Regions from separate parts of the Sinobaca sp. H24 genome, predicted to be linked through region 3. Evidence: riboswitches for the same ligand, from Rfam matches in the RefSeq annotation. Region 3 holds a riboswitch; each other region holds the start of a gene.
What was found. Region 3 has a riboswitch for thiamine pyrophosphate ahead of thiD (bifunctional hydroxymethylpyrimidine kinase/phosphomethylpyrimidine kinase). Riboswitches for the same ligand answer to the same signal wherever they lie in the genome.
Positions count from the first base shown of each region.

Region 1: another riboswitch for thiamine pyrophosphate. It lies ahead of MMY81_RS27710 (ABC transporter ATP-binding protein); the one in region 3 lies ahead of thiD (bifunctional hydroxymethylpyrimidine kinase/phosphomethylpyrimidine kinase).
Region 2: another riboswitch for thiamine pyrophosphate. It lies ahead of MMY81_RS25065 (thiamine phosphate synthase); the one in region 3 lies ahead of thiD (bifunctional hydroxymethylpyrimidine kinase/phosphomethylpyrimidine kinase).
Region 4: another riboswitch for thiamine pyrophosphate. It lies ahead of tenA (thiaminase II); the one in region 3 lies ahead of thiD (bifunctional hydroxymethylpyrimidine kinase/phosphomethylpyrimidine kinase).

Region 1 is NZ_JALBWT010000037.1:25,871-33,481, forward strand. Features, by position in the region: gene MMY81_RS27700 (ABC transporter substrate-binding protein) at 1-281, opposite strand, end outside; gene MMY81_RS27705 (ABC transporter permease) at 281-1,045, opposite strand; gene MMY81_RS27710 (ABC transporter ATP-binding protein) at 1,042-1,821, opposite strand; TPP riboswitch at 1,952-2,054, opposite strand; gene MMY81_RS27715 (DUF1516 family protein) at 2,173-2,562, shown strand; gene MMY81_RS27720 (potassium channel family protein) at 2,595-3,260, shown strand; gene MMY81_RS27725 (Gfo/Idh/MocA family protein) at 3,580-4,650, opposite strand; gene MMY81_RS27730 (ThuA domain-containing protein) at 4,677-5,411, opposite strand; gene MMY81_RS27735 (sugar ABC transporter permease) at 5,453-6,295, opposite strand; gene MMY81_RS27740 (sugar ABC transporter permease) at 6,296-7,591, opposite strand.
Region 2 is NZ_JALBWT010000029.1:36,625-44,235, forward strand. Features, by position in the region: gene MMY81_RS25050 (AEC family transporter) at 1-529, shown strand, start outside; gene MMY81_RS25055 (FixH family protein) at 601-999, shown strand; gene MMY81_RS25060 (tautomerase family protein) at 1,057-1,269, opposite strand; TPP riboswitch at 1,403-1,510, shown strand; gene MMY81_RS25065 (thiamine phosphate synthase) at 1,563-2,168, shown strand; gene thiO (glycine oxidase ThiO) at 2,169-3,311, shown strand; gene thiS (sulfur carrier protein ThiS) at 3,295-3,498, shown strand; gene MMY81_RS25080 (thiazole synthase) at 3,502-4,269, shown strand; gene MMY81_RS25085 (ThiF family adenylyltransferase) at 4,266-5,282, shown strand; gene MMY81_RS25090 (YflT domain-containing protein) at 5,342-5,686, shown strand; gene MMY81_RS25095 (NAD-dependent epimerase/dehydratase family protein) at 6,009-7,157, shown strand; gene MMY81_RS25100 (glycosyltransferase family 4 protein) at 7,179-7,611, shown strand, end outside.
Region 3 is NZ_JALBWT010000001.1:111,094-118,704, reverse strand. Features, by position in the region: gene MMY81_RS00685 (efflux RND transporter permease subunit) at 1-1,608, shown strand, start outside; TPP riboswitch at 1,647-1,746, shown strand; gene thiD (bifunctional hydroxymethylpyrimidine kinase/phosphomethylpyrimidine kinase) at 1,861-2,658, shown strand; gene thiM (hydroxyethylthiazole kinase) at 2,681-3,517, shown strand; gene thiE (thiamine phosphate synthase) at 3,510-4,145, shown strand; gene cobA (uroporphyrinogen-III C-methyltransferase) at 4,308-5,444, shown strand; partial or broken gene nirB (nitrite reductase large subunit NirB) at 5,474-7,611, shown strand, end outside.
Region 4 is NZ_JALBWT010000006.1:165,905-173,515, reverse strand. Features, by position in the region: gene MMY81_RS10945 (N-acetylmuramoyl-L-alanine amidase family protein) at 123-719, opposite strand; gene MMY81_RS10940 (SH3 domain-containing protein) at 720-1,235, opposite strand; gene MMY81_RS10935 (FAD-dependent oxidoreductase) at 1,557-1,925, shown strand; gene MMY81_RS10930 (FAD-dependent monooxygenase) at 1,882-3,090, shown strand; gene MMY81_RS10925 (hypothetical protein) at 3,136-3,348, shown strand; gene MMY81_RS10920 (IDEAL domain-containing protein) at 3,392-3,778, opposite strand; gene MMY81_RS10915 (RrF2 family transcriptional regulator) at 3,895-4,308, opposite strand; TPP riboswitch at 4,467-4,569, shown strand; gene tenA (thiaminase II) at 4,700-5,398, shown strand; gene MMY81_RS10905 (ECF transporter S component) at 5,395-5,991, shown strand; gene MMY81_RS10900 (ABC transporter ATP-binding protein) at 5,988-7,611, shown strand, end outside.

The sequences.
Region 1 (7,611 bases), on a different contig from region 3:
CCAAGATCCACTTCCCCTGCAGCGGCCAGATTCAAAGGATCCGTCGGATTCGTTGGAAACATAATATTCACGTCGAGCCCCTCTTCCTCGAAGTATCCTTTTTCCTGGGCCGTGTACAAATAGCTGTGCACCGCGTTGGGGTACCAGTCCAGCATAATATCAACTTCCTGCAGCTCTTCGTTTTCTGCCTGCTGTTCGCTTTCGCTTCCACATCCCGCCAGTACTGCAGCCCCTGCAGCAAACAGTACGGCCTGCCTGATCCATTTATTCCGCTTATTCATTATCTATTTCCTCCTTTTTTTGTAGTTGCATATTCTACTGCTTTTACTGCCAAAAAAAGACCAATGCCTACGAGCGACAACAGAACAATCGGTGCAAATACGCCGGCTGCGTCCATCTGCGTCATCATCCTGCGGCTGAAATATCCGAGTCCCGCATCTGCTCCCAGCCATTCTCCAATAGCCGCACCTATGACACTCAGCGTAACTGCAACTTTTAATCCAGAGTAGAAAGAAGGAAGGGCCATCGGTACCTGAACTTTTCTGAAAATCTGCCAGCTTCCGGCGCCCATCGTCCGAAGCAGATCCTGCATATCCCTGCTTGCTGTCCGAAGACCGTCAAACGCCCCGACTGTGATTGGGAAAAAAGTAATCAGCACCGTAACAGCGACTTTGCTCCACATGGAATAGCCAAACCACAAAACAAAGATCGGAGCAAGTGCAATAATCGGTATGGTCTGCGACGTGATAAGTAAAGGAAACACACTCTTTTCCACCACCCGGCTCCGGCTCATCAGCACCGCAATGCCAACTCCGCAAACAATTGAGATGCCAAGTCCGGTTCCTATAACGAGAAGTGTGGCCGGCAGGTGTACAAGAAATAATATATCAGCGAGCTCCACCAGCCGTTGCAGCACCGCAGACGGTGCCGGCAGTATATAAGGCGTGTCATACCAGCGGGCTCCTGCTTCCCAGATAATAAAAAAAACAGACGCAAGCAGAGCCGCTCCGATGTAAGAAACGCCTGTCCCTTTCCAGCCATTCATCGCAGCCTCTCCTCCCTGCGCATTCTTTCAATCAGCTCCCGCTTCAGCTTTAAGAGCTCCGGGTGATCCCGTGCCCCCTCGTCTCTCGGCCTTGGAAGCGGGACAGTAATTTCCGTGAGGGGACCCTTTATCGGCGGTTCGGTAAATAATAAAATACGATCGGATAGAAATAACGCTTCTTCGATGTCATGGGTAATAAAAATAAGCGTCTGCCTTGAAGCCTGCCACTTCTCAAGCAGCCACTCCTGCATCATAAAACGGGTTATGGAATCAAGCGCACTGAATGGTTCATCCAGCATGAGGATGTCGTTTCCTCCTACTACGGCACGAAGAAAAGACACGCGCTGCTTCATTCCACCGGACAGTTCATGTGGATACTTATGTTCGAGACCCCCGAGGCCGAATGCTTCTAAATGAGCGGATACCCGTTTTCCTGCCTCTTTTTTGGAAAGACCGTTTATTTCCAGAGGAAGCATGCCATTCTCCAAAATGGTGCGCCAGGGCAGCAGCATATCCTGCTGCGGCATGTAGCCTACCCTGCCAAGCCTTATGCCGGAATCTGATCCGTGCAGATGCACAGACCCATTGACTGGATTGCTTAACCCTGCGGCAAGCCGGAAGAACGTTGACTTTCCTGAGCCGCTCGGTCCAAGCAGGCTGACAAATTCTCCTTTCTCCACTACAGCCTGCACCTGCTCGAAGATCGGTGCATCGGTATCAGCATAGGCATAGGTCACATCCCGAAATTCCAGTGCCGGTTTCTGCTTTTTATTCATTTCCGCCCCCTTTTTTACATGTGCCTTGCTTTCCCGGAACTTGTATCTGCACACAAAAAAGCCGCTCCAGTAGAGGAGCGGCGGAAAAATCGTTCTATCATTAAAAACAGCACGAGAGGCTGCTTTTTCAGGTGAACATTCCGCACTTTCCTCCGCTGGTGTTATCCAGATCAGGTTCCAGGGTTAGGATGAATATCATCCCTCTCAGCTTTGCAGCACCCCTAGTGCTTGTTATATGATTTGTCTTTGCCTCTTAAAGATAGCACATATTCGAAATGGTTCATACCGGAAGTTTTATTCCAGAAAAATCTCTGCTCCTGTAACACGTACACGCATGATATGATTAAGAAAATGTCTACATTAGGAGAGTCTATTATCGCTGATACCATACTCACTATACATCTTGCTGCTGTAGCAGTAGTTATTCTGCTCGCAGGTGCTGTTTATATATTTCACAAGACCAATATGAATCGGACCGCTGTTCTTCTTCACTACCTGCTTCGATTCTTCTATCTGCCGCTGCTGTTAACCGGCGGGCTTGTTCTCGGTCTTCGTCCCGTTTATTTAGGCGGCCTGTTTAAACTGGCCTGCGGCTTAATAAGCATCGGATTAATTGAAGTTTACTTTGTTCACTTATTCAAGAACACCGGCCACCCTCTCTTCGTCCGTTTTGTGATAGGATTTGTTATATTTACTATTATTTTAGGATTGCTGCTCCCTCAGGGCATTTATTTACTATAAGACGAATTTGACACATAAAGGAGCGTTTTCCCATGGCAAAAAACAAAAAACAATTTGCTGTTATAGGCCTAGGCCGATTTGGAGGGAGTATCTGTCGGGAACTTTATCATTTAGGCTATGAAGTTCTTGCGATTGATCAGGATGAAGAAAAAGTGGACGAATACGTCACGTATGCTACGCAGACAGCCTGCATCGACTCTACGGATGAAAAAGCATTAAAGTCCCTGGGTCTTGGCAACTTTGACCATGTGGTTGTCGCTATCGGTGACCATATTCAGGCAAGTGTGCTTACGACACTTGTATTAAAAGATATGAACGTACCGATTGTCTGGGCCAAAGCCCAGAATAAATACCATCAGAAGGTGCTAGATAAGATCGGCGCTGACCGGGTAGTACACCCGGAATTTGATATGGGAATCCGTGTTGCCCACAACATGACTTCGGAAAAAGTTATTGATTTCATCGACTTGAGCAATGATTACACAATTGTCGAAGTGTATGCTACAAAAAAACTACACCGTAAAACCTTGATTGATTCAAATGTCCGGGCCACGTATGGCGTGACGATTCTTGCGATTAAACGAAATGAAGACGTTAATGTATCTCCCCGCCCTAATGATCAAATTGAGCAGGGAGACATGCTGATTGTTTTAGGTCACAAAGATGAGATCCGCCGCTTTGAGAACGAAGGCCTTTAGATTTAAAAGATTTCCGTTTTTAATGAAGCGGGGTCTCCCAAAAGGTACCCCTGACCAGCAAAATGCTGCCAGCCAAACCAGGCGCACGCTTTCGGCAGGCCATGCCTCAGCTAAAGAGAAAACCTTTCTTTATCTTCAGCGATGGCTGGTCTGCCTGAGTCGGCACCTGGTTATTTTTATGATTTTTCATAAGAGTCAGCTTAAAAAAATAAATAGCTCAACGATGCAAAAAGAACCTCACATCCTTGTAAAGTGGATGCGAGGTTCTTCATTTATTTCCTCATAGCATGATAAAAATATTTTTTGGGACAGTCTCTTTTTAATAAGATTCTTCAAAAGTGGTTGGATTTTCTTCGAATCGAACGCTTTTGCCTGTTTCGCTGCTCTCATAGAGCGCCTCAACGATTTTTGTCACTTTCATCGCCTGCTCCGGCTTCACAATAAGCTCTGCTTCACCTGTGCAGGAATCCACAAAATTATTTGCCTGATAGTACGGCTCTATATTATCGATTTTATTAATTTGAGCCGTGCTGTTTAACAGGGTGCCATATTTAGATTGATACAGTTCAAACGGAAAGAGCTGTAAACCGCCTTCTACTCCGGAAATGCTCAGCTGTTCCGTATCTTCTTTTATATTAGCTGCCCAGGAGCATTCCAGCTGCATCGTAATATCGTTTTCAAATGTGATATATCCGGTTACATGGTCTTCCACGTTAAATGTGTTCTGGTCAAACTGACCCCACTCGTTCGTGAGATTCGGCGCTTTGCTCAACCGATCGTACGTTTTTGCCATTACTTCCAGCGGCTTCGGATTTCCAAGCAGCCATAAAGACAGATCAAGCAGGTGACAGCCGTAATCAATCAGGCTTCCTCCGCCCTGGAGTTCTTTATTTGTAAAGACGCCCCAGCCCGGAACTTTCCGACGGCGCAGCGCCTGGAAACGACAGACGAGCGGGTCACCGATTTCATGGTTCTCCATCATCTGCTTGGCAATTTGGGCTTCCGGCCCAAAGCGGTAGTGAAAGGCAATAGCAAGAACCGAGTCTGTTTTTTCAGCGGCTTCTATCATGCGTTCGCATTCTTCTGTTGTGATAGCCATCGGCTTTTCGCAAAGAACGTGAATGCCGCGGTCCAGAGCCTGTACTGCTATATCTGCATGAAACTTGTTCGGCGTGCAGATCACAACGGCATCTACTTCTTCAAGCATTCTTTCAATGTTGTGATATACCCGGGCAATAGAAAAAGCAGCTGCTACTTCCTGAGCCCGGTCCTGATTAATATCATATACGCCTTCAATGGAAACTTTATCTTCCAGCTGCTGAAAAGTGGGAATGTGCCTGGACTGCGCGATTCCACCTGATCCAATGATGCCAATTTTTAGCTTATCCATTAGAATATACCCCTCTAGTGTCGCCATCAGCGTTTAACAGCGGTTGTGCCGGCAATAGGTTCAAGCGGCTGAGCGTTTCCGTAAACCGGCTTTGGTGTGGCCAGTCCAGCTGCCCAGTGCACGCCGTTACGTATCACACGCTGAATGTCTGCATGGTAGTACGTCGGATACGTTTCATGTCCAGGGCGGAAATAAAAGATTTTTCCACGCCCGCGCTGAAAAGTGGCACCACTTCTGAATACTTCTCCACCCTCGAACCAGCTGACAAATAACAATTCCTCCGGTACAGGGATGTCAAAATGCTCCCCGTACATTTCTTCTTTTTCCAGCTCAATGAATTCTCCTATGCCTTCTGTAATAGGATGCGTCGGATTGACGACCCAAAGGCGTTCCTTTTCATCCGCTTCCCTCCACTTCAAATCACAGGAAGTACCCATCAATTTTTTAAATATTTTCGAGAAATGGGCAGAATGCAGTACCACCAGTCCCATTCCTTCCAATACGCGTTCTTTCACACGCTCTGCGACTTCTTCGGTCACTTCGTCATGAGCCTGATGACCCCACCAGATAAGAACGTCTGTATTGTCGAGAACCTCTTTTGTTAATCCGTGCTCCGGTTCGTCCAATGTAGCCGTGCTTACATCAAGTCCCTCTTCTCTCAGGAAGCCTTGAATCGCTCCGTGAATTCCTTCCGGATAAATGGAAGAAACCACTTCGTTTTCTTTCTCGTGCCTGTTTTCGTTCCATACAACTATTTTCATAAAAGCCTCCTGTATTCATTATAATATATTTTCGTAATAAATTAACCTTTTGTTGCTCCAGCGGTCAGCCCGGAAATGAGCCATTTCTGCAAAAATAGATAAATGGTGGCAATCGGAAGCGCGATCAATACGGATCCCGCAGCAAATCGGGTGAAATTATTAGAAAACTGATCATTTACAAAATTAAATAATCCCAGTGCCAGCGTATAATTTTCTTCACTTCTTAAAATAATGCTGGGCAGAAGAAAATCCATAAAGGGCATCATAAAGTTAAACAAGGCAACGATTGCCAAAATCGGCTTTGCCAGGGGAAGAAGAATCGTAAAGAAAATTCGGAAATGACCAGCTCCATCCATCCTCGCTGATTCATCAAGTTCTTTTGGAATCGTATCAAAATATCCCTTCACAAGAAAGGCGTTCATCGGAATGGCTCCGCCAATATAAATCAGCATAAGACCGGCCAGCGAATCAAGCAGACCGATAATATTTAATAGAATATAAAGAGCTACCATTCCCATTAATACCGGAAACATCTGCAGAATTAAGAAAGCATAAATGCCGTACTTTCTGCCTTTGAAACGGTATCTGGAAAAAGAATAGGCCGTTAAGGCGACGATAAATGTAGCGACGACAGAAACGGTAACGGCAACAATTAATGTATTTTTATACCAGGTTAAATACATGCTGTCAGGATCGGTGAACAGCCAGATGTAGTGTTCCAGGGAAAAATTCTCAGGAATAATGCTGGAGGAATATAGACTCGTGCCTTCGTTAAAGGAGAGACCGAGTGTCCAGAGCAGTGGATAGGAGATGACAGCAAACATAAAAGCAATCACCAGATAAATACCCGCTACCTCAAGCCTTGATTTTAGTTTAGATGACATTTATATTTCCCCCTCTTCTTTAAATGACCTGGTTCTTCTAAACTGCAGAATAGCAAATACTGCAATCATCAGCCCCATAATCAAGGAAATAACTGCCGCCATATTGAACATGTTGTTCTGGAAGGTTAAATCGTAGACCCAGGAAATGAGGATATCCGTTCCCCCGGCATTCTGACCCCGCACGGCAGGTCCGCCTTCATTAAACAAATAAATAATATTAAAGTTGTTCAAGTTCTGCGCATATTGCATGATAAGAAGCGGTGCGGTGGCAAACAAAACGTGAGGCAGTGTGATAAAGCGGAATTTCTGCCGTTTTGAGCCCCCGTCTACTTCCGCTGCTTCGTACCACTCTTTGGAAATGCTCTGCAGTACGCCGGTAAAAAGCGCAAAGACAAACGGAAAGCCCAGCCAGACCTGAATCATAATAAGCGCCGTTCGCGCCCAAAACGGATCGGTCAGCCACGGCAGGCCGTACCCCAGCAGCGGTTCCACAATGCTTCGGTTAACCGCTCCGAAATTATCATTAAATAGTGCAGCAAATATTAAAATAGTAACAAAAGCCGGCACGGCCCACGGAAGAATAAAGATCGTCCGGATCAACTTTTTGCCCTTGATTCGTTCATCATTAACGAAAACCGCTAAAATGAGCGCAAGCCCAATCTGCAGGGTGGTTGCGACAAATGTCCAGACAAGCGTCCATGCCAGAACGGATATAAACGTTTCCCGCCACACGGGTACATTTACAATATCTATGAAGTTTTCAAAACCGACCCAGTTTAATAAGTTACCCGGCGGTGAATTGTAGCGGTTATAGTCTGTGAAAGCGATGAGCGTCATAAAAAGAAGCGGAAAAACGACTACAAATATCAGGAGAAGCAGTCCCGGTGTTACCATTACATATGGAAAGGCAAAATCCCACCAATCTCTTAGAGACTGCATAACAGAAGGGATCTGCCACCCTTCTTTTAATTTAGCCGCATCCTTTCTCGCGTCCAAAATGTTTAATATATAAAAGCCCAGAGCAACCAGGCAGAGAAAGACAGCCAGTACCCCTTGAATAAGAAGTGTTCTGGAATCGTCAATCCCTTCTAGCGTCCCAAGTGTCCGTATGCCCCACAGCCCAATATTTATAAATTGAAGAAATGTAAGAACAAACGATAAAGCAAGAACAAATAGAATCGATCCTTTTATCCACCGCTTATTATAAAATTGTCCAAAGCCTGGAATAATACTCAATAAACCAGCCGTTCTTACACTATGCTTTTCGGGATGCTTTATTTTTTTATTTTTAGTCATCAAAAGCTCCTCTCCCCTGC
Region 2 (7,611 bases), on a different contig from region 3:
CTTTATGGTGATTCAGTCCTTTTTTATGAGCACGATAGGAGTGTATATTGCAAACCGGAGCAATATGACAGGAGCGGACGCTCTTCGCGTCGTATTAAAAATGCCTGCTTTTTTTGCCCTGCTTTTAGGTATTTTGTTTCAATGGCTTCAGGTAACGATCCCTCCGACTTATTTTGACAGCATCAGCATGCTTGGAGAAGCCTCGATTCCCGTTGTTATGGTGGTACTTGGGATGCAACTGGCTAAAATTTCACTGGCTTCGCTCGAATGGAAGCTTATCAGCATTGGCACCGCCGTAAGGCTTGTAGTTTCACCGGTCATTGCCTGGGGACTAACCGAACTGCTGCAGACAAATGATCTTTTAAGTACCGTACTGATAGTGGCAGTGGCAATGCCGACCGCGGCCACAATTGCGATGATTTCGGTAGAGTTTCATTCGAGCCCCGATCTGGTTTCGAGTATTACGCTGCTCACTACGATTCTAAGCGTTCCTTCCCTCTGGATACTGTTATTAATAATTGGTACTTGAGGGGGTAACAAAGAAAGCGCACTCACGATATAATGAAAGATGCAGAGCGAAAAAGAGAAGGGAGCTTTTTTATGAAAAAATGGGCAGCAGGAAGCACAGCTTTTATGCTTCTTTTGTTAAGTGCATGCGGCGGTTCCGGGGAATCAGAAGCCGAAAGCGAACCTCCAAGCACCGAACCTATTGAAGTAGCCATACATACGGATGAAACAGTGGAGGCTGGAGAAACGGTTCAGGTTGAAGCTCAGGTAGAGCAGGAAGGAGAAGCGGTAGAGGATGCGAACGAGGTTTTATTTGAAATATGGAGAGAAGGGGAGCAGGAAACGGGAGAGCAGATAGAAGGAGAGCACAAAAGCAGCGGAGAATACACGCAGGAGTATACGTTCGAAGAAAGCGGCACTTATTTTATTACAGCACACGTGACAGCCCGTAATATGCACAGCATGCCGACAGAGGAACTCGAAGTAGAGTAAAGAAATGGGAGGGCAGCAGACGCCCTCCCTGTTTTTAAATTAGTTATGCTGTTTGAATTAGAGCGTGTCTTTCTTGCGGATTTCCGAAACGGATTTAGCTCCAATGCCCCAGTTATCGGTTTCCACTTCATCAATCACAACGACGGTCGTCTGCGGATTTTTTCCGAGAACATCCTGAAGCAGTTTTGTCGCGCCTTCAATAAGCTGCTGCTTTTGTTCCGGCGTAGCGGGCTTTTGTTCCTTCGTAATTTTAATATTTACAAATGGCATGATGTATCTCTCCTTTTAATTAACGTATGCATTTAGTATAAAGCTTTCTTCGAGTTTAAACAGTAGTTACTTTATGTTGATTGACAATTCAAACAATGATAGCTTACGATAAACACTAGAACCAATTTAATAGTGTTACCACTAGGGGTGCCTTTTAAAAGGGCTGAGATTGAAGTGATACTTCGGGACTCTTTGAACCTGATCTGGATATACCAGCGGAGGGAAGTGGCTTGTCCTGCTTCTCTCAGCAGAAACCAACAGCCGTCTTCCCTCAGGGGAAGGCGGCTTTTTTAATGAATATACAACGAAACGAACTGCATGCGGTGTCGACAGGCCGGCAGACATTGGAAGAGTGGATGCACATTTCTAAAAAAATCAAAAAATACACGGATTGTTTTCACGTTCGGGAGCCCCTCTGGTCTCTTGAAGAGTTACGAACCGCCATTGAATTTCTGCAGAAAGAAGGGGTGCCGCCGGAGCAGATCCGCTTGAATATACCCGAAGAAAAAAGAAGCTGTTTCAGCGGAACCGGTTTTCATTTGAAAGAAGCTGCTGCACAAAAGCCGGAACAAAGCCTCATGACCGGCTGGTCTGTTCACAGCATAGAAGCTGCCCGTGAAAAAGAAAAGGCCGGCGCGGACTATTTGTTTTTTGGGCATGTATTTTCAACAGGTAGTAAACAAGGCCTTCAACCGCGGGGGCTTCAGCAGCTTTCGATTATCGCCCGAGAGTCACAGCTGCCGGTAATAGCCATCGGCGGAATTACGCCTGAACAGGTGAAAGACTGCATTCGCTCCGGTGCTGCAGGGGTTGCAATGCTGTCGGGTCTTTATGAAGCAGCAGATCCGGAGCGGCAGGCCTGCGCCTATTTTACGAAACTCAACAAGGAGGGAAAATAAATGATTTCCTATCATACCGTAGTGATCGGCGGCGGTATTAATGGCTGTTCAACTGCCTTTCATCTCGCAGAAAAAGGAAAACGGGTGCTTCTTTTGGAACGAAACACGATCGGCAGCGAGGCCTCCAGCGCCGCTGCCGGTATGCTCGGTGCCCAGGTGGAGATTAATAGTAAAGGTGCTTTTTTTGATTTTGCAAGAGCGAGCCGTGCGATGTACGACGAGCTGGTACCTAAACTGGAATCCTATTCGAATGTACAGGTGGACTATATCAAAAACGGAATGCTTAAAACGGCTCATACGGATGAAGAAACAACCCACCTGCTTGAGGTGCTCTCGTTTCAGCAGAAAGCAGGCGAAAAAGTCAGCTGGCTGACCCGGGAGGACCTGCAGAAAAAAGAACCAGACCTTAAAGATGAGACCTTTCAAGGTGCTCTTTATATGCCGGAGGACGGCCAGGTGATGGCTCCATATCTAACGCACGCCTATGCCCAAAGTGCTGTTCATTTAGGTGCAGAAATAATGGAGCATACCTCCGTTTCTTCTATTAAGAAGAAATCAGGGGGATATAAAGTGACTTCAGAACAGATAACAGTTGAAGCGGAGCATGTAGTGATGGCAGGAGGAGCCTGGACAGACCTGCTGGAAGGTGATATTGCCGTCATGCCGGAAATGATTCCCGTTAAAGGAGATATTTTATCGATCCGCCCAAAAAAACAGCTCTTTACGTCAACGATCCACGCTCCAGACGTGTATCTTGTGCCGAAGAAAAACGGCACGGTTACTATCGGGGCAACCGAGCATCCGGGAAGTATGGAAAAGCAGGTATACGCCGGTTCCATTCATGACCTGTTGAAAAGCGCATTCGTGCTGGTACCGGGTCTTGCCGGGGCGGAATTCAATCAGGCATGGAGCGGTATCAGGCCGCAGTCTGCAGATGGACTACCTTATCTTGGTTCGATAGACAATCAAGGTCTCTGGATGGCAGCCGGGCATTACCGGAACGGTATCCTGCTTTCAGCGGGTACAGGAGTCTGGCTTGCCCGAACCATTTGTGGAGAGACAATAAATCAGGAATGGGAGAGGGCGTTTTCTCCCCATCGAAAACAAACAAAGGAAGGTGTTTCCAGTGAAGCTTATCATTAATGGAGAAGAACAGCAGATACCGGAGATGGTGGAATCTGTCGAGCAGCTGCTTGCTCATTTTAACGTTGGACACAAAAAATCTGTTGTAGAAAAAAACGGGGAAATTTTGACTAAACCTGAACAGAAAGAATCGCTGCTGAACGAAAACGACAGGTTGGAAATTGTTCATTTTGTAGGAGGAGGATGAGAGATGCTGAATATTGGAGGATTTTCTTTAGCATCACGATTATTTCTAGGCACGGGGAAATACAAAACAGCTGAGGTGCAGAAACAGGCGGTGGAAGCGTCAGAGACGGAAGTGCTGACATTTGCCGTCAGGCGGATGAATATCTTCGACAGCTCGCAGCCGGATCCTTTCGAAGATATGGACCTTAAAGGGTACAGGCTGCTTCCCAATACGGCCGGCGCAAAGACGGCTGAAGAAGCCGTGAGAATAGCAAGAATGGCAGATGCAGCCGGCATGTGCGATATGATTAAAGTGGAAGTGATCGGATGTGATAAAACCCTGCTGCCGGATCCTGTAGAAACGCTGAAGGCCTCCGAACAGCTTTTGAAGGAAGGCTTTACTGTACTCACATATACTTCAGATGACGTGGTACTCGCAAGAAAGCTTCAGGAGCTGGGCATTCACGCGATCATGCCGGGCGCATCGCCTATCGGTACCGGACTGGGGATCGTCAATCCTTACAATCTAGCCCATATTATAGAACAGGCGGTTGTCCCTGTTATCGTAGACGCGGGCATCGGCAGTCCTAAAGATGCGTCCTATGCAATGGAGCTCGGAGCAGACGGTGTGCTGTTGAATACAGCTGTGGCAGGAGCTGATCAGCCGGTGAAAATGGCAGAAGCGATGAAACTGGCCGTTCAGGCAGGAAAGCTTGGACATGAAGCCGGGCGTACAGAAAAGAAATTCTATGCACAGGCAAGCAGTCCCACGGAAGGAATGAGCCAGCTGTGAACGACGGTCGTTATTCCCGTCAGGAGCTGTTCGCGCCCATTGAAAAAAAGGGTCAGCAGTCCATTGAACAAAAACATGCCATTATTATCGGTGCGGGCGCTTTAGGAAGCAGTATGGCTGAAACGCTTGTCAGGGCAGGGATCGGAGCGGTTTCTATTGTAGACCGGGATTATGTGGAGCACAGCAATTTAAACCGTCAGCAGCTGTATACCGAATTGGATGCAGACAACTCTATCCCAAAAGCCGCTGCGGCAGAAGCACGACTCCGCGATATTAATCGGTATGCCGATATAAAAGCTGTTGTAGGCGAAGTGGATCCATCCCTTTTGGAATCCTTTCTGCCTGCAGATATTATTATTGATGCACTTGATAACTTTGAAACCCGTATGCTGGTAAACGATTTTGCCTGTCGTCATCAGATTCCTTTTATATATGGTGCCTGTGTAGGAAGCTATGGACTCACCTATACCATTCTTCCCGGGGACACCCCCTGCCTGCACTGTCTGGTGGAGGATATTCCAATGGACGGGGAGACGTGTGATACGGCCGGCATTATTGCGCCGGCTGTGCAGATGGTCAGTGCCCACCAGGCTGCAGAGGCTTTAAAATTATTAAGCGGAAACGAGAAAGATCTGCGGCGGACGCTGCTTTCTTTTGATGTCTGGAAAAATGAACACCGTACGATGAATCTGGACAAATTAAAAAAACAGGACTGTACTTCCTGCGGAACGAAAGCTGATTACCCTTATCTGCAGTGGGAATCCGGGTCTTCGCTGGAAACGCTGTGCGGTCGGGATGCCGTACAAATCCGGCCGGCAAAAACGGCAGAAGCCTCGTTGGGTCGTCTTAAAGAACAGCACGAACATTTAGTACGAAAATCCAATTCCCATCTGCTTGTACTGGAATGGGAAGAAAAAAGAATCGTTTTGTTTGCAGACGGCCGTGCCATTATTCACGGAGAAACGGATAAGGCGAATGCACGGAAAATTTATCATCAGATTGTGGGCGGATAAAAGAAAGTTTTAAATTTTTCGTTTCGGGGAACACTCATCTGAGAAGGGAGAGATAAACAATGGAACCATTTTATAAAGAATATTTAAACGACGATGAGGCTGTAACAGCTGTAGACAGATTAAAAACACAGGGCATCAGTGAGGATAACATTTTCGTCGTGACTCACGACAAAGAAAGAACAAATCGTGTAGCAGATGAAGCAGATGCCAACCCGGCAGGTGCCAAGGAGCAGGGAATCGGCGCGAGCATCAAAAACGTATTCCGCAAACAGGGAGACGAGCTTCGTGCAAAATTCCAGGAGCTTGGCTATACAGAAGCGAAAGCAGAAGAGCTGGAAGAAAAGCTCGACGACGGAAAAATTATTCTTGTCGTAAAAGATGCTCCAGCTGATTTAAGTCTATAATCAAAAAGAATGGGGTGCCTTCTTTGGAAGGCACCTCTTTTTTCTGTAAAATATAGAAAAGCATCAGTATGTAAAAGCATGGTATAACCCCGCAGAAAACTAAAAGTTACATAAATAATCAGCAAATAAAATAGCGGCTTTAAAACAAATGTTGTATAGTATACTATGGACAGGGTGTGTACCTTTTATACATATATTTTCGTATTATTACGTGTATAATTAGGTATGCTATGCGGTTTTTTTACAAGCAGCACTAATTTAAACAAAAAGAGACTATTCCAGCCGGATAGGATGGAATATATGACCTGGAGGTAGAAACACAATGAAAATCATTATTGCAGGCGGAGACGGATTCTGCGGCTGGCCGACAGCCCTTTATCTTTCCAAAAAAGGACATGACGTATCGATCGTAGATAATCTTATCAGAAGAAAATGGGACGAGGAACTTCATTCCAACTCTATTACCCCTCTTGCTACACTAGAAGAAAGAGTAGCGAAATGGAAAGAGCTCACTGGAAAAGAAATTCGTACATACGAAGGAGATTTAAATCATTATGATTTTCTTCGTGAGGTGTTAAAGCAGGAGCAGCCGGACGCATTTGTCCACTTTGCTGAACAGCGTTCCGCACCTTATTCCATGATTGACCGCGAGCATGCTGTTTTCACCCAGACAAACAACGTCGTAGGAACACTGAACGTACTATACGGCATTAAAGAAATTGTACCGGAGTGCCACTTAATTAAGCTTGGAACAATGGGAGAATACGGAACCCCTAACATCGAAATCGAAGAAGGCTATATCGAAATTGAGCATAAAGGCAGAAAAGATGTGCTTCCTTTTCCAAAGCAGCCAAACTCGTTTTACCATTTATCAAAAGTTCATGACAGCCACAATATTATGTTTGCCTGCAAGACGTGGGGTATTCGTGCCACCGATTTAAACCAGGGCATCGTATACGGCCTGGACACAGAAGAAACGGCTATGGATCCGGTTCTTGTAAACCGCCTCGATTATGACGGCGTGTTCGGAACGGCATTAAACCGCTTTATTATTCAGTCTGCTATCGGACATGACCTGACTGTTTACGGAAAAGGCCAGCAGATTAGAGGCTTCCTGAATATCCGCGACACCGTACGTTGTATTGAAATTGCTGCTGAAAATCCTGCAGACAATGGTGAGTTCCGCGTATTTAACCAGTTTACAGAAGAATTTTCTATTACGGACTTAGCGGAAATGGTGCAGCGTGTAGCAAAAGAAGAAGGCATTGAAGTGGAAGTCGGCAAGTATGACAATCCCCGCATCGAGGCAGAAGAGCATTTTTACCGTGCGGTAAATACAAATCTTCTAGACCTTGGACTTGAGCCGTTTATGCTGACAGATGATGTAATCAAAGAGATCCTTCACGCAGCACTGACTCATAAAGACCGCGTTGTAAAAGAAAATGTTCTTCCGAACGTAACCTGGAAATAATAAAAACGGAGTGTGTTCCTGTTGAAAATAGCCATAATAACTGAAACCTTTCTGCCTTCCACAGATGGTATCGTAACCCGGCTTACAGCCTGCATCAGCTGGCTGCTTGACCAGGGGCACGAGGTGCGGATTTACGCACCTGACCTTGGAGTTTATGAATATAAAGGAGCAAAAGTAATCGGCCTTTCCCACATTACGTTTCCTTTTTATCGCAAGCAGTTTGCGGTCCCGCATCCGGTCGTAAAAAAACATCTGAAGGAATATAAACCGGATGTAGTCCATGTAGTAAACCCGGCCGTGGTAGGATATGCAGGCATTAAATATGCAAGGCAGCTTAATCTGCCGCTTGTCGCCTCTTATCATACGAACCTGGCCCAGTATATGGATTATTATAAACTTGGCAGCTTGAAATGGCTGATGTGGTGGCATTTTCGCAGAATGCATAATCAGGCGG
Region 3 (7,611 bases):
TTGGAAAAGGCGAGTAAATGGTCGTTGAAACACCGGTTTCTCACACTGTTTATTACGCTTTTATTCCTTATTGCCGGTGGTGCGGGTCTTGCCACAACAGGTGTTAACTTTCTGCCGGCAAGCGACCAGGGCTTTTTCTCCATTGATGTAGAAACAGATTATGGCACCAATTTGGAAACTACGACAGCTGTTACAGAAGATATAGAAGCTATTTTGGATGAGGAGGGAGCAGTCGACAGCTACTTAACAATGATCGGCTCCTCCGGTGACGGCGGCTCTGCAACAGGAGGGCCTTCGGGTTCAAATGAAGCCCAGGTTATGGTCACGATGGAACCGATGGAAGACCGGGAAGAAAGCACGATCGATTTTATCGAACAAATAGAAGATGACGTAATCAACGTAGATTCCGATGCTGATATTTCCCTTTCCAGCCAGACAGCTATAGGCGGAGGAGAGGCGAATACCGTCGTCTTTACGATCAGTGATCAGAACGTAGATACGTTAAACGAGTCCACACAGTATATGGTTTCTGAGCTTAGAGACGCCGAAGGTATAAGGGAAGTAACTACATCAGATGAAGATGTCGCCCCGGAAATACAAATTGCTGTGAATGAAGAGAATGCCAGGGACAACGGCCTGGCCGCTGTTCAGATTGCTGAAAGCGTAGATAACGCAACACGCGGGCAGACCGCTACTACTGTACAAACCGCAGATAATACGACCTATGATGTAATTGTGCAGTATGAAACCGGAGAAGTGGAAACAGCGGAGGATTTAGAAACGCTGTTGATTGCCAATCAGGAAGGCGAGTATATTGAACTCGGAGAAGTAGCCGATATTGAAGAAGGCAGCGGGCCGGCCGTTATTAATCGTGATGACCAGCAGCGCAGCGTGGAAATCACGGCTGCCTACAGCTCAGATACTACATTAAATCAGGCCTCTAACACAGTAACGGAAATATATGAAAGCAGCAATGTGGCAGACAGCACTTCTCTTTCTTATTCGGGAGAACAGGAGCTGCTCGACGATGCGCTAGACAGTATGATATTTGCCTTTATTCTTGGCCTGCTGTTTATTTATCTTGTAATGGCAGGACAATTTGAGTCCTTTAAATATCCATTTATTGTTATGTTCAGCGTGCCGCTTGTGGTTATCGGAGTAAGTATAGCCCTCGCTGTCACGCAGACACCGCTCAGTGTGACGGTCTTTATCGGCCTCATTGTCCTTGCCGGCATTGTCGTAAACAATGCGATTGTGCTGGTGGATTATATCAATCAGCAGAAAGAAAAGGGAATGGCTTCCAAAGAAGCTATTGTAGAATCTGTTAAACAGAGAACCCGTCCAATCCTGATGACCGCAGTAACAACGATTCTTGGAGTGGTTCCTTTATCCCTTGGGATTGGGGAAGGTGCGGAAATTCAGCAGCCGATGGGTATTGCCGTCATCGGCGGACTAGTCAGCAGTACTTTCTTGACGCTGTTTGTTATACCGGTGCTGTACAGCTTTTTAGATAAGAATTTCCGAAAGATGAGAAAAGAAGAAAAGAAAGCAAAAAAGGAACGAAAGCGCGAAAAAAAGGGTCAGAAACAGGAAAGAACAAATGAATAATTGACAATAAAGCTTCTTCTCCCGTAACATGAAATAAAGACAACCACTAGGGGCGCATATGCTGAGATAAGGAAATTCCTTTGTCCCTCTGAACCTGATCTGGGTAAAGCCAGCGTAGGAAAGTGGAGCGTGCGTTTTTATTTGGCTTGTATAGTCAGAAAAAGCCGCTCCTTTCAAGGGGCGGCTTTTTTGTATGGACACAAACAAGCCGTCCGGATGTGGTGAGTACACATAAAAACGGAGGAACCAATAATGGGAGAAATACCAAAAGTACTATCCATAGCAGGAACAGATCCTACCGGAGGAGCAGGCATCCATGCCGATTTAAAAACATTCCAGGAGGTAGGCGCCTACGGAATGGCTGTTATAACAAGCGTCGTTGCTCAAAATACAATGGGGGTAAAGGACGTTTGGCATATGGAAGATGAAACGATTTTGAAACAGCTGGAAGCCGTGTTTGAAGATATCAGACCGCAGGCAGTGAAAACGGGTATGATCGCTCTGCCGTCCATGATTGAGAGTGTTACAGCCCGGCTGGAGCGTGAAAAACTGCCGATTATTGTAGACCCGGTAATGGTCGCGACGAGCGGCGACTCGTTAATGGATAAAGAAACGACGGAACTAATGATCAACCGGCTGCTTCCCATTACGGAAATTGTTACACCAAATATGGAAGAAGCCGAAAAGCTTACCGGAGTGAATGTCTCTACAATAGAAGAGGCGGAAAAAGCAGCCCGTGTGCTGGTCGATGATATGGGGGCAGAAGCGGCGGTTGTTAAAGGCGGCCACGCTAAAGACACGGCGGTTGATGTGTTATATTATAAGAAAGAATTTGTGCACCTGAAGGCGGAACGGTTCGATACAAAGCATACGCATGGCACAGGATGCACGTTCTCTGCGGCAATTGCTGCAAATCGGGCAAAGGGTATTCCTGTGATCAAATCTTGTGAGCTGGCTAAAGAATTTATCACAAAAGCGATCAGCCATCCGCTGAATATAGGGCGCGGAAACGGGCCTGTCAATCACTGGGGCCGTTCCTTAGAGAAATGAATAACCCTGGAGGGAAAAAGATATGATGCATTCAGAAGGAAAAAAAGTTTACAAATTGCTGCATGAAATGCGGACAACAAAGCCTTTGGTTCACAATATTACAAATGTAGTAGTAGCGAACTTCACGGCAAATGGCCTTTTATCTGCAGGAGCTTCTCCTGTAATGGCTAACGCGAAAGAAGAAGCGGCTGACATGGCGTCTGCTGCTGATGCGCTGGTACTTAATATCGGAACGCTTAACCCGATGCAGGTGGAATCAATGCTGCTTGCCGGAGCGGCGGCGAATAAAAAGGGAATTCCCGTTGTACTGGATCCAGTCGGGGCCGGTGCTACCGCCTATCGAACCGATACAGCCCGGCAGCTGCTTAAAGAAATAGATATTTCACTCATTCGCGGCAACGCAGGGGAAATTTCTGCCGTTGCAGGTCTTGAAAGCAATACCCGGGGCGTGGATTCAGGCTCTTCGCAGGTAACGACAGCTGAAACGGCAGAACGCGCTTATCAGGTACTCAAGCTTCCCGTTGTGGTAACTGGTGCGGTGGATGCAGTGACGGATGGGAATGATATGTATCGTGTTCACAATGGTCATTCGATGATGACAAGAGTGACCGGATCCGGCTGCCTGCTCAGTTCGCTGATTGGTTCTTTCCTGGCTATTACAGATGACACGGCATACGGTGCGGCAGCGGCACTCGGCTATTATGGGATAGCAGCGGAAAAAGCCGGCGGATTTGCTTCTATGAGAGGTCCCGGCACCTTTCAGGCAGAATTGTTAAACGCATTGTATCATGTGGGAGATATGGATATCCGTCAGCAGCTGACGCTGAAAAAAGAAGCACTGAAAGGCACCTATGAATAAAGAGTTACTGCTGCTTTATTTTATTATGGGGAGTCAGGACACAGAACAAAACCCGGCTGAGGTTCTCAAACAGGCGATTGCAGGCGGAATTACCTGCTTTCAGTTCCGTGAAAAAGGACCGGCTGCCACACAGGCGCTGCAAATGGAAGAGCTCGCGCGCGAGCTGCTTTCTATATGCCGGACCCACAGCATTCCGTTTATAGTAAATGACGACGTAGAGCTCGCCGTAAAGATAGGGGCGGACGGCATTCATATCGGCCAGGGAGATGAGCCGGCCTCCGAAGTGAAAAAGAAAATTCCACCGCATATGGTTGTTGGGGTTTCTGCAAAGACGCTGGCAGAGGCGGAGCGGGCTGTTCAGGATAAAGCTGATTATATCGGTACAGGTCCGATGTACGCCACTACATCTAAGGAAGACGCAGATGACCCGATCGGCCCGGAAGGTATTCAGGATTTACGCAAATTCGGGATTACTATTCCGATTGTAGGAATTGGAGGCATTACGGAAGCCAATGCAGCGCGCGTGCTGAAAGCCGGAGCAGACGGCGTATCACTAATCTCTGCTATCAGCCGGGCACCCGAACCGGAAAAAGCTGCACGAAGTCTCCGGCAGTTGATCCATAAATAAGATAGATTCGACCCGCTTCTTTCAGGAGCGGGTTTTTTAATGATTTTAATATGTATTTCATATACATAATAAAATGTGTCAGATTATCTTTCGTCATTGCAGAAATCCCCAGCCTCTTTCTATAGAATACATAATTATAAAGAAAAGCAGGAGTGAAAATAAATGAAAAAAGGCATGGTTTACTTTGTAGGAGCCGGCCCGGGTGATCCGGAGCTTTTAACGATAAAAGGGCTGAAAGCTCTTCAGCAGGCGGACGTTGTTGTATTTGACAGGCTGGTGCATCCAGCACTGCTTTTAGAAGCCGGTTCAGAAACAAAGTTTATATACTGTGGAAAAAAACCATGTGAACATACACTGCGCCAGCAGGATATTCAAAAAGAACTGATGATACAGGCAAAGAAAGGAAAATCAGTTGTTCGTCTTAAAGGCGGCGATCCAGGCATTTTTGGAAGAGTAGGAGAAGAAGCGGAAATGCTGCGCCGTCATAAAGTAGCCTATGAAATGATCCCGGGGGTAACGGCTGCCAATGCGGCTGCGCTTTATGCAGGAGTCCCGCTCACGCACCGGGACCATTCCCGCTCCCTGGCCATCGTGACAGGACATAGTAAAGATAAATCAGGCAAGCCCGACGCAGACTGGGCAAGCCTCGCTGAAGGAATGGAAACGGTCGTTTTTTATATGGGGGTGAAAAACCTTCCGTTTATCACTGCAGAATTGACTAGTCACGGAAAGAGAGAAGCGACGCCGGTGCTTATTGTTGAATGGGGAACGTGCGGCAGACAGAGGGAAGTGATCGGGACCCTTGCAGATATAGAACAAAAAGCAGCAGAGGAGCATATAGAAAATCCGTCGATCATCATCGTTGGAGAGGTAGCTGCGCTGCATGATGACCTGCAGTGGCTGGAAAAAGGCCCTCTAACCGGGCAGGGCTGTATTATTCATCATGCGACACGGCTGACAGAACGGTTGAAGGACGAGTGGGAGAAGCTGGGGGCGGAAGTATATGTGGGAAGCAGCAGATGGGGAAACCGGGAACAAACGGCTTTCAGTCACTTGAGCATGGTTGGGCACGCTGCTCATATAGTAGTGCCGGATAAAGCATCGGCTGCTGAATGCCTGGAGTATCTTCCAGCAGACCTAATAAAAGATAAATTAACCTTTTACTGCTGTACAAACAGAGCTGCTGACCTGTTAAAACAGGGCGGAGCGGAAAAAGTAAACGGTCTTCCGGAATCCGGAAGCTTTGGAAAATGGCGTCTCTTGACTATGGATAAACCTGAACTGGCCGAAATCGTCTAAGTATTATCAATTAAAGGAGTGTCTACAGCATGCGTAAAGAGAATATTGTACTAATAGGAAATGGAATGGCTGGTATTCGAACGATTGAAGAAATTTTAAAAAAAGAACCCGACCGTTTTGACATTACTATCTTCGGTAAAGAGCCTTATCCCAACTATAATCGTATTCTGCTTTCTAAAGTGCTGCAGGGCGACAGCGATATCAGCGAAATTATTTTAAATGACTATGACTGGTATGAAGAAAAAAATATTACGCTTTACTCGGGAGACGAAGCGGAGGAAATTGATAAAAAGAAAAAAATAGTACGCAGCAGGCAGGGACGCGAGTGCCCGTATGATCATCTGATTATTGCAACGGGCTCCAATGCATTTATGCTGCCTCTTCCTGGAGCGGATAAAGAAGGCGTTATCGCATTCCGCGACATAAAAGATACCGAAGAAATGATCAGCGCTTCGAAGAAATATAAGAAAGCAGTCGTCATTGGAGGCGGCCTGCTCGGCCTGGAAGCTGCGCGCGGTCTGCTGAATTTGAATATGGAAACTGAAGTTGTACATAACAGCAGCTACTTGATGGAACGCCAGCTGGATGAGACGGCGTCACGAATGCTGAAAAGTGATTTGGAAGCGCAGGGCATGCGGTTTCATATGGCAAAAGACACAGAAAAGGTGCTCGGTAAAAAACGGGTGGAAGGTCTTAAATTTAAGGATGGTTCCACGCTTGAAGCCGACCTGGTTGTCATGGCAGTCGGCATCCGTCCTAACGCGGTATTAGCCGGCGCTTCCGGGATCGACACGAACCGTGCTATTCTCGTTAACGACCATATGGAAACGAGTGTGAAAGACATCTATGCTGTAGGTGAGTGCGCCGAACATAATGGTATCGCCTACGGTCTGGTAGCTCCTCTTTACGAACAGGGAAAGGTGCTCGCAGAGCGAATCTGCGCCAAAGCACGCACAGGCGCAGGCTATCGGGATCTCTTACTTATACACAACTGAAAGTATCAGGTGTTGACGTGTTTTCCGCCGGAACCTTCCAGGATGAAGAAGATACAAAAGCGATCCGGGTTCATGACGAATTCGAAGGCATCTATAAAAAAGTAGTTGTCCGCGATAATCGGGTAGTAGGAGCGGTGCTTTACGGAGAAACAGCAGATTCTCCAAGGCTGCTTGAAATGATGAAAAAGAACCAGGATATTACCGGTCTGGGGAAAACAATTATTCTTCCGTCCGAACAGGAAGGTGGAGAAGCGGAGAGTCTGACCGCTGCTATGGAGCCGTTTGAAACGATCTGCGGGTGTAATGGTGTCTGTAAAGGCGATATTGTAGAAGCCATCCAAAAAGATGGATTAACATCGGTGGAAGAAGTAAAAAAACATACAAATGCCGCACGTTCATGTGGAGGGTGCAAGCCGCTCGTAGCGGACCTGCTCGCTCATACACTTGGAGATGAGTCAGGAGAAGGCCTGCAGGAAGAACCGATGTGCGGCTGTACCGATTTGACGCATGAAAAAGTCGGGGAAGAAATCAGGACAAAACAGCTGACGCTGACTAGAGAAGTCATGAATGTACTTCACTGGAAAACGTCAGAAGGATGTTCCAAATGCCGTCCGGCGATTAATTACTATTTAGGCGTAGCTTATCCGAAAGAGTACGAAGATGACCCGTCATCCCGTTTTGTAAACGAAAGAATGCATGGCAATATTCAAAATGACGGTACCTATTCGGTCGTGCCGAGAATGTACGGCGGAGTAACCAACCCGGATCAGCTTCGGAAAATTGCAGAAGTGGCGGATAAATACAATGTTCCCCTGCTTAAATTAACAGGAGGGCAGCGGATTGATATGCTTGGTATTCCGAAGGCTGACCTGCCGTCTGTCTGGGAGGATTTGAACATGCCTTCCGGTTACGCATACGCAAAATCGCTTCGTACTGTGAAGACATGCGTAGGAAAGGATTTCTGCCGATTCGGCACTCAGGACTCCATTAGTCTCGGGATCGCTATTGAAAAGAAATACGACCGGCTTAACACTCCACATAAAGTAAAAATGGCAGTATCAGCCTGTCCGAGAAACTGCGCGGAGTCCGGTATAAAAGATTTGGGAATTGTCGGGGTGGAAGGCGCCTGGGAACTTTACGCCGGAGGAAATGGCGGTGTTGATTTAAAAGGC
Region 4 (7,611 bases), on a different contig from region 3:
ATAAACCTTATATAGAACAGAGAGCGGAAAATATTATTCAAGCACAGCTGAAAAATTAAAAAACGCTTCTGTCTATCTTAGTGATAGACAAAAGCGTTTGGGTGGAAAATAATGCCGCTATGTTAGCTGTAGTAGCGTTCCAATCCTCTAACAATGGCGTTGGCTGCAGCTTCACGAAAAGCACTGGAGCGGAGTTTCTCCGCGTCAGACGGCTCATCCATGAAAGCGACCTCAGCAAGAACAGCCGGCATGGATGTATTCCGGATAACAGAATAGTTTGCATCCTTACTGCCACGGTCAGCTGTTCCAAGAGCTTTGATCATTTCTTCCTGAATCAGGCCGGCAAGCTCTGCGCCGTCCTGACTGCCGGTATAATAGAACGTTTCTGTACCGGAAGCTGCACCATTTGCAGCATTCGCATGAATACTCACAAAGCTGCTGGCACTTGCAGCATTGGCTATACGAGCGCGCTCTTCAAGACCTACATAAACATCGGAAGTTCTTGTCATAACCACGTCAGAGCCGGCAGCATTTAATTTCTGCTGCACCCGCTGGCCAATATCAAGCACTACATCTTTTTCCTGAAGACCGTTGGCAACAGCTCCGGGATCACTGCCGCCGTGACCGGGGTCGATGGCAATCGTTTCACCAGCAAGCGGATTTCCGCCTCCGGCCGGAGGTGTAACAGGTGCAGGCGTGCTGCCTTCTACAACCGACAATTAATTAAGGCTTACATAGCCATACGTGTCATTAAAGTAGATAAGTGCCCAGTTGCCGACCGTATCCTCTACTTCGACTGTGGTGCCGTTTGGCAGCGAGCCGCGGATTTCAGAGGAGGCATTGGCGCCGGAACGGACGTTCAGGCTGTTATTTACTCCTGTGACTGTGCCCTGGTACTGGCCCGTGCGATCACCTGATCCGGCGGAAGGTTCATTTAGATCAACGTAGTTCATGCTGACATACCCATATGTATCGTTGAAATAAATAAGCGCCCAGTCTCCTACAATGTCTTCAATTTCAATGGTAGAACCGTTAGGCAGCCATCCTCTAACTTCTGAGGAGGCATTTGCACCGGAGCGGACATTCAAACTGCTTTCTACTCCGCTGATAATTCCTGTCTGGCTTATTTCGTTTGCGCTCGCTTCTCTTTGTTCCTGAAAAGGAGAAAAGAAAAGCAGCAGACTTGTAACAGCCAAAGCAAAAACCATAAAAGCGGCTGTCTGTTTTTTGTTCATACATCGCTCCTTTTTTTATGGCAGTTTCTTTGATTTCCCTGCTGCAGGATAATATCCTCAGTAGAACAGCTTATGTATTCAGGAAAAAAAAGACCATGTATGAAATACTACCTGTAGGACCGAAATTTGAAAAGTCCCATTCTTCAATTAGTTCTTACCTATTACTGGAAAAAGAAGTGCTTTTTCAGGGATAGAACAATGTTTTAAAACGAAGGGAAGAATCTTTTTAAAATGAATGCAGGATTATAGGCAGTGAAGGGTATAGTCGTAAAAAGGGCTGTATAAACCACAGCAGGAAGTATGGAAAGGAAGGACAGACCTATGGATAAACAGGAAGTAATAATAATCGGGGCAGGGCCTACCGGTCTTACGCTGGCGCTTGAGCTTTCCCGTTATCATATTCCAATTCGCATCATCGCTAAAGACAGCGGTCCCGGCCAGGCATCAAGAGCAATGGCCGTTGTGCCGAGAACGCTGGAGTTTTACCGGCAGTTTGGCATTGACCAGGAAGTAATAAACAATGGCATCAAGCTGGATAACATTCTGGTACGGGTGGAAGGAGAAGAAAAAGCGGCAGTTAATTTTCAGCTGCTCGGCGGTGATTTGAGTCCCTATCCATTTGTGCTGACTTATCCTCAGGATGACCATGAAGCATTTCTCATTAGCAAAACTAAAAGCGCAGGGGATTGAAATAGATTGGGGAACGGAGCTTGTATCCTTTACTCATAATGACACAGGGACGACGGCTGTAGTCAAAAAAGACGGTCGCACGGAAGAAATTCAAAGCTCTTATCTTGTAGGCTGCGACGGAGCTTCAAGCATCGTGCGGACAGAACTTGATATTGATTTTACAGGCGGTACCTACCCACAGATATTTTGTGTGATTGATATTGAAGGAGAAGGAGAAGCTATTAGTTCGAAAAGTATGAACATGTGTTTCAGCGGAGATGAATTTGCGATCTTTATGCCGGTACGAAGCAGTAAAACGACCAGGCTGATTAGTATTATACCGAGAGAGCTGCAAAAGCAGGGAAAGACTTCGTTTGAAGATATAAAACCATTTCTGGAATCTGCATTTAAAGTGCGGATTGATAAAGTAAACTGGTATTCGACGTACAGCGTTCATCATCGTGTGGCTGAACACTTTCAACAGGGTCGTGTGTTTTTAGCCGGGGATGCCGCGCACATACACAGTCCTGCCGGCGGACAAGGAATGAATACGGGAATCGGTGATGCGGTGAACCTGGGCTGGAAGCTTGCATCCGTCATTCAACAACGGGCACATCCATCTATATTGGAAACATACAGCCCGGAGCGACGTACCTTTGCTAAGGTCCTTGTGGCAAGCACCGACCGTGCGTTTACAAGAATCGTTGCAAAAGATAAACCGAGCAAGCTGCTTCGTAAAAATATTATTCCGGCCGGGATCCCTCTGTTAAATTATTCCAGATTTATCCGGCGGATTGTATTTAATATTCTTTCCCAGATTCGTGTAAATTATAAAAAAAGCGATCTGAGCTATGGACACAAAAACAGGCTGCACGCCGGCCAGCGCCTCCCGTATACGGGCTATAACTATGATGCGCTGAATGAAATGGACTGGCAGATTCATATATATGGTCAGGCAAGTGACTCTATGAAAGAATTTGCGTCACGGCACCATATTTCTTTATTTAAATGGCCGTGGGATAAGCGAGCTTCCAAGGCGGGACTCGTCGAAGATGCTCTCTGCTTTATCCGTCCCGATGGACATATCGGATTTTTAAGCGAATATCAGGATACCTATGAGCTGAATGCCTACATGAGAGAGCACGGAATCGTTACAGAAGCGGCCAAAAGCCATGCAGCAAATTAGTGAAAACGTGATATAGTATTAGAAGCTCGGGATAAGGGAGGGCTTATGGAAATATCCAAAGCACGTTTTGCTGCTTTATGTATCTGTCATAGCATTTTGTTTCTTTTTTCCATTCTGCTGCTTGGCCTTCTGCTGAGCGGTATCCTTACAACAGAGAGAAATGGTCTCTACCTTGTATTGGGATCTATTATTCTTTTTTCCAGCATCATTGGCATAGATAATATACTGAAAATGCTGGAAGAAAGAAAAATAGCATAAAAAAGCTCCGCTTCTTTATACGAGAAGCGGAGCTTTTATGCGTCTATGGGTTATTGCTCTGTGTATTGTTGTTTGGGTTGGATTCAAGCAGCAGCAAGCCGGAAGAAGAAGGATCCCGCTGCTGGAGCTCGTAGAGAGAAGCGGTCAGCTCCATAAACCACGGTTTGTCATTGGATTCGAGTGCCAGATCTATCATATTGAGCAGACCGGCTTCATAATCGAGGCCTGCATTTTCGAGTTTCGTTACTTTCTGCTGAATAAGCGCTATCTTACGGCCGATAGATGCTTTGTTATCGGAAGATACGACAACCAGTGTTACCGTTTCGTTTAAGGAATTAACGTGATCGACATACCCAAAAATCAGCTCATCATTGTTTGTTACAGCTTTTACCCAATCACCATATTGAAGCGTATTTTTATTTGTGAGCATTCTGTAAACCTCCTCAAAGGATATCTAAAAATAGAGAGTGCCTTGTCTTCGGGTCCATAGCAGGAATGCGGTTAATTAATTCTTATTGTACCTTACTGGGGTAAGGCACCGTCAACTTATCTGCTTTTATCGAGCAGATCGGATAAATCAGCGATCGTATAATTTTTTAAAAAGTCTCCTAAATGCTCTTCAGCATCAATCAGAATGATCGAAAGAAGCGTATTTGTGGACGAATAAAGCGAATACGATACACTCTCTTCTGTTTTCTTAAATTGCAGTGTGCCTTCAGCAGTTATTTGGTAGATATCCCATAAATTGATCCGGCACGGGTCTCCTATTAGAGAAAAACCGCCGCCGATGCCTTCTTTAGATTCCACGTATCCGCAGTCTCTAAGAACGCTCAGAACTCTTCTTACCTGGACCGGATGAGCCTGGGCACTGGAAGCTATTTCAGTGCTTCTTGCATAGCGTTCCGGCTTTGTATCGAGAAATAACAAACTATGCACAGCGAGTGAAAACTCTCTATTCACAGGCATCACCCTTTCCCGGGGAAGCGATCCTTCTATATACTGTAAGTATAATTGTTACAGAAAATTCTGTCAATTAAAAAGAAGTGCTAATGGTATTTTTTTCAAAAAAGAAGGTTGAATATTTTATCTATTGTGCTATAGTAGTGGCAAGTTCATAAGTAATCCGCTAGGGGTGCCGTAAATGGCTGAGACAAGATGTATCTTGGTCCCTTTGAACCTGATCTGGTTAATACCAGCGTAGGAAAGTGGAGACGGCATCCTGCAGTATGGTTATTTTTTAGACTATATATGTTCAGGGCCACTCCACAACGGGGTGGCCCTTTTTTGTGCCTCCGGTTGTTCTGTCGGTATCACCTGCGGATGCTTATGGCATCAAAGGAGGTCTTTTGACATGAAATTTTCTGAACAGCTTTGGAAGGACACAGAACACTTATTTGAAGCAAGCTATAACAACCCGTTTATCCGGGGTATTGCTGAAGGGGAGCTGCCAGCTGCTTCTCTTACACACTATGTGAAACAGGATTATGAATACCTGAATGCCATGATCAAAGCAAAAGCATATGGCATAACTAAATGTAATTCAAGAGAAGATATGGCCATGTTTAACGATACGATTGAATTTGTATTAAACAGTGAAACACATCCACACCATAATTTGTGTGAGCAGGCAGGAGTATCCTATGAATCGCTGCAGGGATATGACCTGGCGCCGGCAGCCCAGCATTATACCCTGCAGATGCTGCATTATTCCTCGACAGGCACCCTTGGAGATGTGATAGCTGTTACACTTGCATGCCCATGGGTGTACTTGTATGTAGGAGAGAAGCTCATGGAAGAGGTCAGCCCGGGACCGGAGCATCCATTTAACGACTGGATCCGTTTTTACGGAGACAGGGAGGAGCGGGAAATGTATAAATACATTGATCGGCTTGATGAACTGGCAGAGACGGCAGGGGAAGAAGAAAAAAATAGATGGCGCCGGTTATTTATGGAAGGCTGCCAGCTGGAGTATATGTTTTTTGACATGGCTTTTCATGCGGCGGACTGGCCGTTTGAGCGCACGCTGGAAGAAACAGGACGTAAGGGATGAAAGCTGAGAAACTAAATCTCCGGGACATTGTAGTCATTGCATTTATTTCAGCCGTGTTTGGCGTACTTTATTTGCTTTGGGTTCTGCTTGGTCAGGTAGTGAGTGGTGTGATAGGGCCGGTAGGCGGCGGTTTGATGGCCGGCTTCTGGATACTGGCTCCAATTGTGTGTATGTATATTATCCAGAAACCGGGAACCGCTCTTCTTGCTGAAATGATTGCAGCCGGAACGGAAATTATGGTTGGCTCGGTAAATGCCGGTGCCGTATTAATTCTTGGTTTTACTCAGGGACTTGGGGCTGAGCTTATTTTCGCCTTGTTCTTCTACCGTTATTTCTCGCTGCCGGTCTTAATGCTGGCGGGTATGGGAGGCACCTTTGCGGCTTTTTGGACGCAGTACTTCTTATATGGAATCAACCAGTATTCCTTTATTGTTGCTGCAGCGATGATGGGGACGATGCTGATCAGCGGAGCACTTTTAGCCGGATGGGCGGGAAAAAGCTTTAGTGATGCGCTGGTGAAAACAGGGGTGCTCGATCGATTTGCATTAGGAAAGCAGTACCGCAGCCGAACGATGGAAAAGGATATCTCATGATAACAGCCGATCAGCTTACAGTGACTTATCCATTTACGAAGGAACCAGCGATGGCCGGCTTCACATCAAGAATTAGGAGTGGAGAAAATGTGCTGGTAATTGGTCCAAGCGGATCGGGTAAAAGCACGCTCACTCTGGCTGTGCAGGGCATTCTCCCGAGATCGGTAGAAGCAGACGTGGCAGGAGAGCTTCAGGTGGACGGAGAAATACCATCACATCGAAGCATAATGGAAGCAGCCGCTAAAACAGGCGTATTGTTTCAGGATCCGGATACTCAGTTCTGCATGGCAGTCATTCGTGATGAATTAGCATTTACAATGGAAAACAGAGCCATTGCTCAAGAAAAGATGGACAGCCGAATGCAAAGCGCGTTAAAAGCGGTGGGAATGCAAGCGCATATTGATACAGCGATACATGCTTTATCCGGCGGGATGAAGCAAAAAGCGGCGATGGCATCTCTCTGGTGCCAGGACCCCGATATATGGATTATTGATGAACCAATGTCCCAGCTTGATCCTGCCGCCCGCCGCAGTCTGGCTGAATGCCTGCAGGTAATTAAACAGGACGCAGAAAAGACGCTGATCATGATTGAACATCAGCTCGATGAGGTTGTCGAGCTGGCAGACCGGCTGATTGTTATGGACGATAGAGGGTCCGTATTTGCAGATGGTGCCCCGCGGGACGTGTTGACTGAACATACAGAGGCTATGGTAAGCATGGGTATTCGGCTGCCGTCTGTTACAAAAACAGCCTATGCCCTGCTGAATAAGCACCCGGAACTGTTCAGGAGGATGCCTGTAACTATAAAGCAGTGGCAGGAGGGAACAAGGCATCTCCCTGCAGAAATAATCAACCGCGTGCTTCCTGTCCCAGCTGGAAGCGGGAGGATTGATGATAAAAATATAGTGCTGGAGGGAGAAAAGCTCAGTTTCCGCTATAAAGGCACCAAAGTAATAGATGAGCTGAGCTGCCGGTTTTATAAGGGAGAGTTCCACGCGATAGTCGGCCGCAACGGATCAGGGAAAAGCACGCTGTTTCAACTGCTTACAGGCTGGCTGAAACAGGAGCAGGGGGATGTGTCTTTGTTCGGGGAAAAGCTCACCCGAAAATCGATGAAAAGAATCGCATCTGCGATTGGTATTGTGTTTCAGCAGCCGGAACATCAGTTTATTCATGTAACGGTGGAAAAAGAGCTGAGACACAGCATGGAAATCGAAGGATGGAAAGAAGAAGCTATAAAAGAACGTGTGGAGGAATTACTCGATCTGTTTGCCCTGCAGCACAAAAAAATGAGCCATCCTTTTCAGCTGAGTCAGGGACAGAAACGACGACTTTCGACAGCTGTCATGCTTACAAGCAGTCAGTCGATTCTTTTGCTTGATGAACCGATGTTTGGCCTGGACCAGAGAAACACCGATGCCCTTTTAATGATACTTCGAAAGCTGCAGGAAGAAGGCAAGACGATTGTCATGATTACACATGATTTGAATGTTGTTTATTCCTATGCCAGTCGTGTGATTGCGATAGATGAAGGGGTTGTTTATTATGAAGGAGACACAGCCTCTTTTTTCCATCATCCAGATCAGATTCATCGTGCCGGCGGGGTAATACCAGCCTGCA